DNA from 4 places in the Priestia sp. YIM B13489 genome. Region 1 is predicted to be linked to each of the others. Evidence: riboswitches for the same ligand, from Rfam matches in the RefSeq annotation. Region 1 holds a riboswitch; each other region holds the start of a gene.
The links. Region 1 has a riboswitch for S-adenosylmethionine ahead of ACFX4W_RS27205 (hypothetical protein). Riboswitches for the same ligand answer to the same signal wherever they lie in the genome.

Region 1 (2,199 bases):
CTATCCTTCTTAAAGAGCGTCAGCACGAGCTTTGGGGTACGATTCGATTTATCTTTCAGCCAGCCGAAGAAACGGCTTCAGGGGCAAAAATGCTAGTTGAAAAAGGTGTGCTCGAAGGAGTGGAAGCGATATTTGGGATGCATAACAAACCGGATCTTCCTGTAGGAACCATTGGTATCAAACCGGGACCTTTAATGGCAAGCGTTGATCGTTTTGAAATTGACGTCAAAGGAGTAGGAGGTCACGCGGGTATTCCTGAAAAAACAATAGATCCGATTGCTGCTGCTGGTCAAATTGTTACTAGTTTACAAACCATTGTCAGCCGTAATCTCAGCCCCTTTCAAAATGTTGTTGTCAGCATAACTCAAATCCACGGAGGGAGCTCGTGGAACGTCATTCCTGACAAAGTAACGCTTGAAGGAACGGTGCGTACCTTTCAAGAAGAAGCGAGAGAAAAAATACCGGCTCTTATGAAACGAACTGCTGAAGGGATTGGCGCAGCTTTCGGGGCTTCAGTAGACGTTAAATGGTATCCATATCTTCCTGTAGTCAACAATGATGATAAGCTGGAAAAACTGGCTATTAAAGCGGCAGAGGATCTTAGTTATCAAGTCGTAGAAGCTGAACAATCGCCTGGAGGAGAAGATTTTGCCGTATATCAGCAGCATGTACCAGGATTTTTTGTATGGATGGGTACAGCTGGAGCATATGAATGGCACCATCCTTCTTTTTCATTAAATGAAGAGGCATTACTTGTAGCAGCTTCTTATTTTGCTAATCTAAGCTTTCGTTTTTTGAATTCATTCCATTACCGAAAAAATTAAAATATTTTTATTTTTCTATTTACGCGGATGGAATTGTTTGATAAAATAAATTTTAAATTAAAAAGTTATCACGAGTGGACGAGAGATCTGGCTCTTTGACTCCACAGCAACCTACGAATGTAAGGTGCTCCTACCAGCAAAGCATGTGCTTTGGGTGATAAAACGGGTGAAAAACTCATTTTGCATCAAAGCAAAATGAGTTTTTTTTATTTTTCTAAAAGGAGAGGGTTTTATGAGTCATACAGCAGTTGCAGCACATACAGGAGAGAAAGCATTAAAGGAAGCAGTGAAATTATTAGGAAAGCATTATCAAGTAGCTTATCGTGAGTTAGAAACATTTTATGAAATTGTGGTCGAAAACCATGTTCGTACATATGCTGTAGGCATAGATATTAAAGATATACAAAAAGCAAATGAACTAGAAATTTATTCATCATGCTGTTCCAAGCTTGAGCGAGTAGGCTGTCTTTTATAGAAGAAGTCTGCTCGCGCCTCTATTTTTTAAGTGTTTTTAAATAGAAAGCATGGTTTTTGACAAGCAAAGAATCTGGTGGGTATAATCAATACTCGCTAGGTTTTAAAATTAATCATAAATTGTCGAAATTTTTACACAAATTAAAGGTTACATTCGAAATGAATTGTGGTATGTTATAAAACAAGAATATTTTATGAAAGGAGCATTGAAATGGAAATGTCTCTTGAACACGGAAACGATGCAGGAAGCGAACAGCTTATTGATCGTATCCTAGACTTTTTAGAAGATGACCAAAAGTAAAAAAAGAGTGTGCGGTGCTATCCCTAGCCGCGCACTCTTTTTTTATCATGTGCGTAAAGACAGCGCCATACTATGATACATAGGGATAGGATGAAAGGGTCTCTGTCAAAGGGATTGACGAATGGTTTTGTTTGATAGAAAATTTAGAAAAAGGAAAGAGATGAAGGGTATGTCGAACAAAACATCTTTGTATCAAACAAAAGAACAGTTAAAAAAACTTGTAAGCGAATTGGTTTCTATACCTAGCGTGACAGGAACGATGGCAGAAGTGGAAATGGCTGAATCGATAGCATCATATTTATTGAAGCTGCCTTACTTTCAAAAAAATGAGCAAGTCGAGCTTCATTCAACAGGAGACGGGCGATCGATTGTTACAGCTTTTGTTCAAGGGAAAAATACGAACAAAACAGTTGTACTAGTAAGTCATTACGATGTAGTGGATGTACAAGATTATGGACAGTGGAAAAAGGATGCTTTTCACGCTGATACATTAACACGTACTTTTTATAACCATATGGAACAAGTTCCGGCGCACGTACAAAAAGATATGATAAAAGGAGACTGGCTTTTTGGCCGAGGAACGATGGACATGAAAGCAGG
Region 2 (2,199 bases), 1.9 Mb from region 1:
GTCTTATGGAAACAATATGGCCTAAGCTGCTTTTTAAAACAGTTCTTTCTTGCAAATTTCTTTTAAAAAACAGGTGAACTGTGATACATTAACGAATATTGTATAGCATAAAGAAATGATGTTACTATACAACTGACGATTATGGGTGATGAAAATGGGGCTAATTGAAATTGAAAAAGTAATTATTGTCGAAGGAAAATCAGATAAAAAGCGTATCCAAGATATCATTCGAGAACCAATTGAAATTATCTGTACAAACGGTACGATTAGTTTATCAAAGCTGGATGAAATTATTGACTGTACGTTTAACAAAGAGGTATACATACTTGTTGACTCTGATGATTCAGGGAATAAGCTAAGAAAACAATTTAAACGAGAGCTTCCGGAAGCAGAGCATCTATATATTGATAAAATGTACCGAGAGGTTGCTGCCGCCCCTAGACATCACATAGCAACAGTATTACTGAGTGCCAATATCGATGTTAATGCAGAATTTTTAACATAAAAGGAATGAGCAACATGCAAGAATGGAGCGAAAAACAGCTTGAAGATCAGTTAAAAGAAGGACAAAGAACGTTTATCTTTTTCCATACACCTTTTTGCGGGACATGTCAGCTGGCAAAAAAAATGTTAACCGTAGCAGAAGCGATGCTGCCCGGTGTGACCATCGGAATGAGCAATTTAAATTATATGCCTTCAAAAGCAGAAATATTTTCAATTGAAAGTGTACCTTGTTTGATTGAAGTGAAAAATGGCGAAATGGTAAAAAAACTCTATGCGTTTCATTCCATCGAGCACGTACTTGAAGAGCTTCGATAATCAAACGTTTGTTTAAAATGAAGAAATTGAAAGAGAGTGAACCGTTGGGGCTGTTGGAATCTTGGGATATTATCCCAAGAACAAAACCTGTTGACAGCCTATCTGACACATGCTAAAATCACACTCATGAATGTTCATAAATGAATGAATATTTCCCAAAAACAAAATAATTGTTGCGAACTCTTATCAAGAGAGGTGGAGGGACTGAGCCCTGTGAAACCCGGCAACCGTCAGACTAACTGAAATGGTGCCAATTCCTGCAAAGCTATGTGCTTTGAAAGATGAGAGAAAGGATTAAATATCGAGCCTTTCTGTCATGCGCAGAGAGGCTTTTTTGATGGGGAAAATTGTTTTACGGCTTTTTCATCCTATAGGGCAACCTAACATAATTAAGTTTTTACTAAAGAAGGTGAAGAAATATGATTACATTAACAGACGTTACAAAAATTTATCAGGCCAAAAGTGGTCAAATAACAGCTGTTGATAATGTGAATCTAACCGTTAACCAAGGTGAAATTTACGGAATTATTGGTTATAGCGGAGCGGGGAAAAGTTCTTTAATTCGCTTGCTAAACGGGTTAGAAACACCAACGACAGGAACGGTAGAAGTAGCAGGTAATGATATTGGAAAAATTAAAGGCGGAAAACTCAGAAAAGCTAGACAAGAAATTAGTATGGTATTTCAGCACTTTAATATCTTGTGGTCGCGTACGGTGCGAGAAAATATTGCTTTTCCGTTAGAAATAGCAGGGATCTCAAAAGAAAAAAGAATGAAACGAGTAGACGAGCTTATCAAGTTAGTCGGGCTTGAAGGGCGTGAAAATGCTTATCCATCACAGCTTAGCGGTGGACAAAAGCAGCGTGTTGGTATTGCTCGAGCGCTAGCCAATAACCCAAAAGTATTGCTGTGTGATGAAGCAACATCAGCGCTTGATCCTCAAACGACAGATTCCATTTTAGATCTGTTAGTAGATATTAATGAGAAGCTAGGGTTAACCATTGTATTGATTACTCATGAAATGCACGTTATTCGTAAAATTTGTCATCGGGTAGCCGTTATGGAAAATGGGGCAGTGGTAGAAGAAGGACAAGTGCTAGAAGTATTCAGAAAACCTAAGCAGCCGATTACAAAACGGTTCGTTCAACAGATTTCTGAACCAGAAGAAACGTTTGAAACAATTGAACAAGTACAGGGGTTATATCCAAGCGGGCAAATTATTCAGCTTACGTTTGTTGGCGGAAAAGCAGAGCAACCGCTCATTACAACGATTTTAAAACAGTTTGATGTAACGATTAATATTTTGCAAGGAAAGATTTCTCATACACAAACAGGTTCATACGGGACGTTGTTCGTTCATTTAGATGGAGAATTAACAGAAG
Region 3 (2,199 bases), 310 kb from region 1:
TCAAGAACATTTTGAATTTAAATAAAAGTCTTCGCTTAGGCGAAGACTTTTTTTGCAGGAATTTATCCTCGCATGTGGAAAACGAACACGAAAGGAGAGATCCATAATGATTGCAAAAGCTACTGAAGAAGAATTACAGGAAATTCGGACGAAATCTGCTGATGCGCTGTTTGAAGGAACGATGAAGCAGTTTCATCCGTCAGCTGAACGCGTAAATGAACTAGTTGGTAGTGCCTTTGAAAAAGGCTGTTATTATTTAGTTTTAAGACAAGAAAATAAACTCGCAGGCTGGGTTCTTATCGGCCCATCTACCGACTTCTTTTCAAAAGAAGAAATTGGCTTTATCTACGAATTATATGTTGTACCCGAATACCGCGGGCAAGGTTTAGCCAAGCCGTTAATGCAAAAAGCAATTGATGAATTGTCTATCAAAGGATACCCTGAAATCAGACTCAGCGTTCATGCTGGGAATTTTGCACAGCATGTGTATCGTGAACTTGGCTTTGTAGATAAACAAATATCAATGAGCTTCCAAGTGGCAAAACGTCCGTAACGTTGATGAATGTCAGCGAGTCCATAAAACATAAGATGTTATACATGCGATGAGGTTCGGTAATGAAAGTAAAAGTAAATAAGTAGCCCAAACAGCGCCTTTATCTAGTACTTCAACGGCTCCTCCAGCTGTATTGTCTGAGGAGGGGGGGGCTTCAAGCGCGTTCATGATCAAAGCCGCTGCTGCTAAAATAATCCCTCCAATACTTCCGGTTGTTTTGACAATTGCAATATGGAAAGTAGATGAAAAGGCAATGCTGAGAAGCAGCAGCAAGCTTCCCAAAAAAGCAGATAACATATATCGTTTCATGTGCTCACCATCCTTTATGAAAGCATACCATATTTTACTTCTTTTTTCTTTTTATTGAAAAGCTATTGACGTAACCTATAAAACATATTAGAATAGTCAGAAATAATTTAAAAACGAAATATTCTTATCTAGAGAGGTGGAGGGACTGGCCCTTTGAAACCTCAGCAACCACAATTATTGAATGGTGCTAATTCCAGCATAGCCTAGCTCTGACAGATAAGAAGAGGAATCTTTTTCTATGATGAAATCCTCTTCTTAGGAAGAAACATTTCGTATAGAAAAGGTGATGACATTGAATAATACACAAACGAATTTATGCATTAATGATTATTTAGATCTATACTTATTAGCAAAAGAAATAAAAGACGAAACGTGGCAGCAGGAAATTTTAGCGGCGCTAAAAACGCATCAAAATCGTTCATTTGAAGAAAAACAATCCGCTCTAGTTCAAGAGATATGGGAAGATTTTAAACAGTTAAATGAAGATATTTCTTTTACGTATCGCTTAATTCAAGAAGAGCCAACTAACGAACAATTTCAGGCTAACTTAAGGCACTTGAGAGAACGGCGGATCACGCTGAGCCGTGAGTTATATTTAGCTAAAAAACAGTATGTTGAACACACGCAATAAAAAGATCCGCTTGAGAAACAAGCGGTTTTTTTGCGTAAAAATGTTAGAATCGTTATATTTCGGGTAGTAAATAGATAAGACAAGCAAAGGAGGGATAACAGTGGCTCAAGGTGTATTGTGTGAAGTGAATGAGTGCATGTATTGGAAATCCGGAAATAAATGCAGTGCAGAGTCCATTTACGTTGTGAGTCCTGAAAGTAGTCACCATGTTTCTGAAACGGAAGAACCTGGCTGTAAAACTTTTGAACCCGCGAGATAAATGCTAGTTTTTATAAAAAAGCATAAAATGAACGATGCGCTGACGGAGTTGAGTCGGCGTTTTTCTATTTTTAAAAAATACTATTACTTAAGTGCAATAATAAATACATAGTAAAAAAGTAGTGCCTATGTCTAATTGTGCGTTTAAACAAAATGATAAGATAATTTTTTTGTTTTTCGACAAAAGAAAAGTGAGGGAAAGGTGATAGAATACAAATATACAGCCTAGCTGTCTTTTAGCACAAATTTATATGAAAGCGCTAACAAAAAAGGCTGTGTTCATCTCGTTTTGACAGATTGGAAAAAGGGGAGACGTTTATGCAGGGGAAAACTCAGGGGAAAGAATTGAAACGCGGGTTAGAAGAAAGACATGTGACGCTGATGTCCTTAGGAGCAGCCATAGGGGTAGGACTGTTTCTTGGATCTGCATCTGCTATTAAATTAGCAG
Region 4 (2,199 bases), 750 kb from region 1:
TATAGGCAATAAAATCATCAAATCCATCTCGAATAGCAGACGTCTCTAAAATATAAGAAATAATATCTTCTTTTAATTCCACTGGGAGCAAGGCGAACATTTGCCCAACTCCTTCTTGAATGGAGACGCGCTGTGCCAACACGTCGTCTTTAATACTTTCCCACTCCGGAGGAGCAAATTGTTTCATAATAGCAATAATGTTATCGCTATTTGTAATTGTTCCATCAAAGTCACAAAAGATTTTTAACGATGTCATGCTTTCACCTCTACTGTTCCCCATAGTTGCAAAGCTTTTTGCAACTCTTTTGATTCTTCAGCTTTTTCGGCTAGTGTTTGATGAGAGAGTACTGCATCTATCGCCGCACGGAAGGCTTTTCCTCCTCCGATAGCTCCGTCTGGATGACCGTGAACTCCGCCTCCTGCATTAATAATGCTGTCGATTCCAAAGTCCTTCACAAGCTGCGGTACCATTCCAGGATGAATTCCTGCTGAAGGAACCGGGAAAGACTGCTTATATTTGTATACAGGACGCGTTAATTCGTAGGCAATGCCTGTCGTATCTTCAAGAGAAAGCGCTACGCTTCCGTATGGTGATGGAAACAGTGAGAAATCTGCTCCGGCTAAACGCAATAGCTTTCCAAGCAGCAATGAATTTGAAAAACCGTAAAACTCTGATGGCGTAAGCGCTCCGCTAACAGCTGGGTGTGCCATAATCGGCAAGTTAATTTCATCGTCTTCTCGAAGTGCCTGCAGTACGTCTAACCCGTAAGCAAATACGTTGAATAAAAGAGCATCGGCTCCTAGCTCAGCTGCTTTTCTCGCTTTTTCTTTTAACTCAAACGTTCGTCCCGTTAAATTAACAGCATACAGCGTGCGGTGTCCCGTTTTTTCGTATACTTCATTCAGTACTTTTTTCCCTTCTGTAACGCGAGCTTCAAAAGGTGTTCGTTCACTATCAAACAAAATCTCGTCGTCTTTAACCAAATCCACTCCGCCAAGCGCTTGATCACGCAGCTGAGTTGTTAAATACGTCATATCTCTTCCAATCACGCCTTTAAAAATACTCATCACAAGCGGACGGTCATAAACGCCTAGTTTCTCTCGGATACCTTCTATTCCAAAGCGCGGTCCTGGGAATTGAGCTAATAATTCATCAGGAAAATCCAAGTCTAATAATTTCACTTTTCCATCAAGTGATAGTTTTCCGAAAACCGTAACTAAAATAGCCGGTAAATCTCTTGAAAAGTTGGCAGTTGGATAAGCAATTTTGACAATAGCCTGCTTAATTTCTCCGCCTAAATATCCGTTTACACGTTCGCAATCTTGAAGCTCAGTTACGGACACGACGCGCCCTTTATGCTTTTGAAGCTGTTGCTGATCTAAAAGCGGCAGATCTGTCCATGAGCCGACGGTTAGTCCTAAAGCAATTCCTTCCGCTTTTTTATGAAAATTTCCTTTATTATCATGTAGTAAGTAGCTTGCAACGATTTCGCTCATTATGCTAAAAACTCCCTTGCTGTTTAATATCGTTAATAAAAAAAGCCTCTTCTGTGATTAAGAAGAGGCTTTCGTTGCTCTTCTTATCTCTCAGCTGCTGCTGCAAGAATTAGCACCGTGCTTAACATGCGTTAAGTCGGTTGCCGGGCTTCATCGGGCTAGTCCCTCCACCTACTCCTAATAAGAAAGTTGCTATTTATTTAAATTGAATTCGTAGATTATATACTAAATAAAAAATACCGCTAGGATTTATCGGTTATTAATCTCGTTAACTTCTTACATATTAAGCCAACTCAAAAAGGATTGTCAATGCGTTTTTAAAATAAATTTAATTTTTTTATTCGAGATACAGCTTCTCTCATTCGTTCTTCATCCGTCAGCAGTCCTACGCGCACATAGCCTTCACCATATGTTCCAAAGCCTACACCAGGAGCAACTACAACGTGGGCTTTTTCAAGGAGTAAATCTGAAAACTGTTCGGAAGTATATCCTTCAGGAACTTTTAGCCATGCAAAAAAGGAGCCTGCTGGAGATGTAACATCCCAACCAATTTCTCGAAGCCCTTGAATAAAGGTATTGCGTCTAGATTCATAGCGCTTAACTAAATCATTCACACATTGTTGAGATTCCAACAGAGCTGCGGCTGCTGCCTCTTGAACCGCCCCAAAGAGACTGACATACATATGATCTTGAAGAAGATTA

Region 2: linked by a shared signal. The riboswitch ahead of ACFX4W_RS16975 (methionine ABC transporter ATP-binding protein) and the one ahead of ACFX4W_RS27205 (hypothetical protein) in region 1 are both predicted to bind S-adenosylmethionine.
Region 3: linked by a shared signal. The riboswitch ahead of ACFX4W_RS25510 (hypothetical protein) and the one ahead of ACFX4W_RS27205 (hypothetical protein) in region 1 are both predicted to bind S-adenosylmethionine.
Region 4: linked by a shared signal. The riboswitch ahead of mtnW (2,3-diketo-5-methylthiopentyl-1-phosphate enolase) and the one ahead of ACFX4W_RS27205 (hypothetical protein) in region 1 are both predicted to bind S-adenosylmethionine.

Annotation. Positions count from the first base shown of each region.
Region 1 is NZ_JBHZOQ010000053.1:4,127,529-4,129,727, reverse strand. Features, by position in the region: gene ACFX4W_RS27210 (M20 peptidase aminoacylase family protein) at 1-824, shown strand, start outside; SAM riboswitch class I at 887-988, shown strand; gene ACFX4W_RS27205 (hypothetical protein) at 1,057-1,299, shown strand; gene ACFX4W_RS27200 (M20/M25/M40 family metallo-hydrolase) at 1,769-2,199, shown strand, end outside.
Region 2 is NZ_JBHZOQ010000053.1:2,185,061-2,187,259, reverse strand. Features, by position in the region: gene ACFX4W_RS16985 (toprim domain-containing protein) at 155-505, shown strand; gene ACFX4W_RS16980 (thioredoxin family protein) at 520-819, shown strand; SAM riboswitch class I at 1,000-1,107, shown strand; gene ACFX4W_RS16975 (methionine ABC transporter ATP-binding protein) at 1,239-2,199, shown strand, end outside.
Region 3 is NZ_JBHZOQ010000053.1:3,813,004-3,815,202, reverse strand. Features, by position in the region: gene ACFX4W_RS25525 (hypothetical protein) at 1-25, shown strand, start outside; gene ACFX4W_RS25520 (GNAT family N-acetyltransferase) at 107-553, shown strand; gene ACFX4W_RS25515 (hypothetical protein) at 566-862, opposite strand; SAM riboswitch class I at 984-1,085, shown strand; gene ACFX4W_RS25510 (hypothetical protein) at 1,155-1,493, shown strand; gene ACFX4W_RS25505 (DUF1540 domain-containing protein) at 1,594-1,752, shown strand; gene alaP (alanine permease AlaP) at 2,070-2,199, shown strand, end outside.
Region 4 is NZ_JBHZOQ010000053.1:3,379,472-3,381,670, reverse strand. Features, by position in the region: gene ACFX4W_RS23180 (2-hydroxy-3-keto-5-methylthiopentenyl-1-phosphate phosphatase) at 1-256, opposite strand, end outside; gene mtnW (2,3-diketo-5-methylthiopentyl-1-phosphate enolase) at 253-1,497, opposite strand; SAM riboswitch class I at 1,578-1,684, opposite strand; gene ACFX4W_RS23170 (pyridoxal phosphate-dependent aminotransferase) at 1,815-2,199, opposite strand, start outside.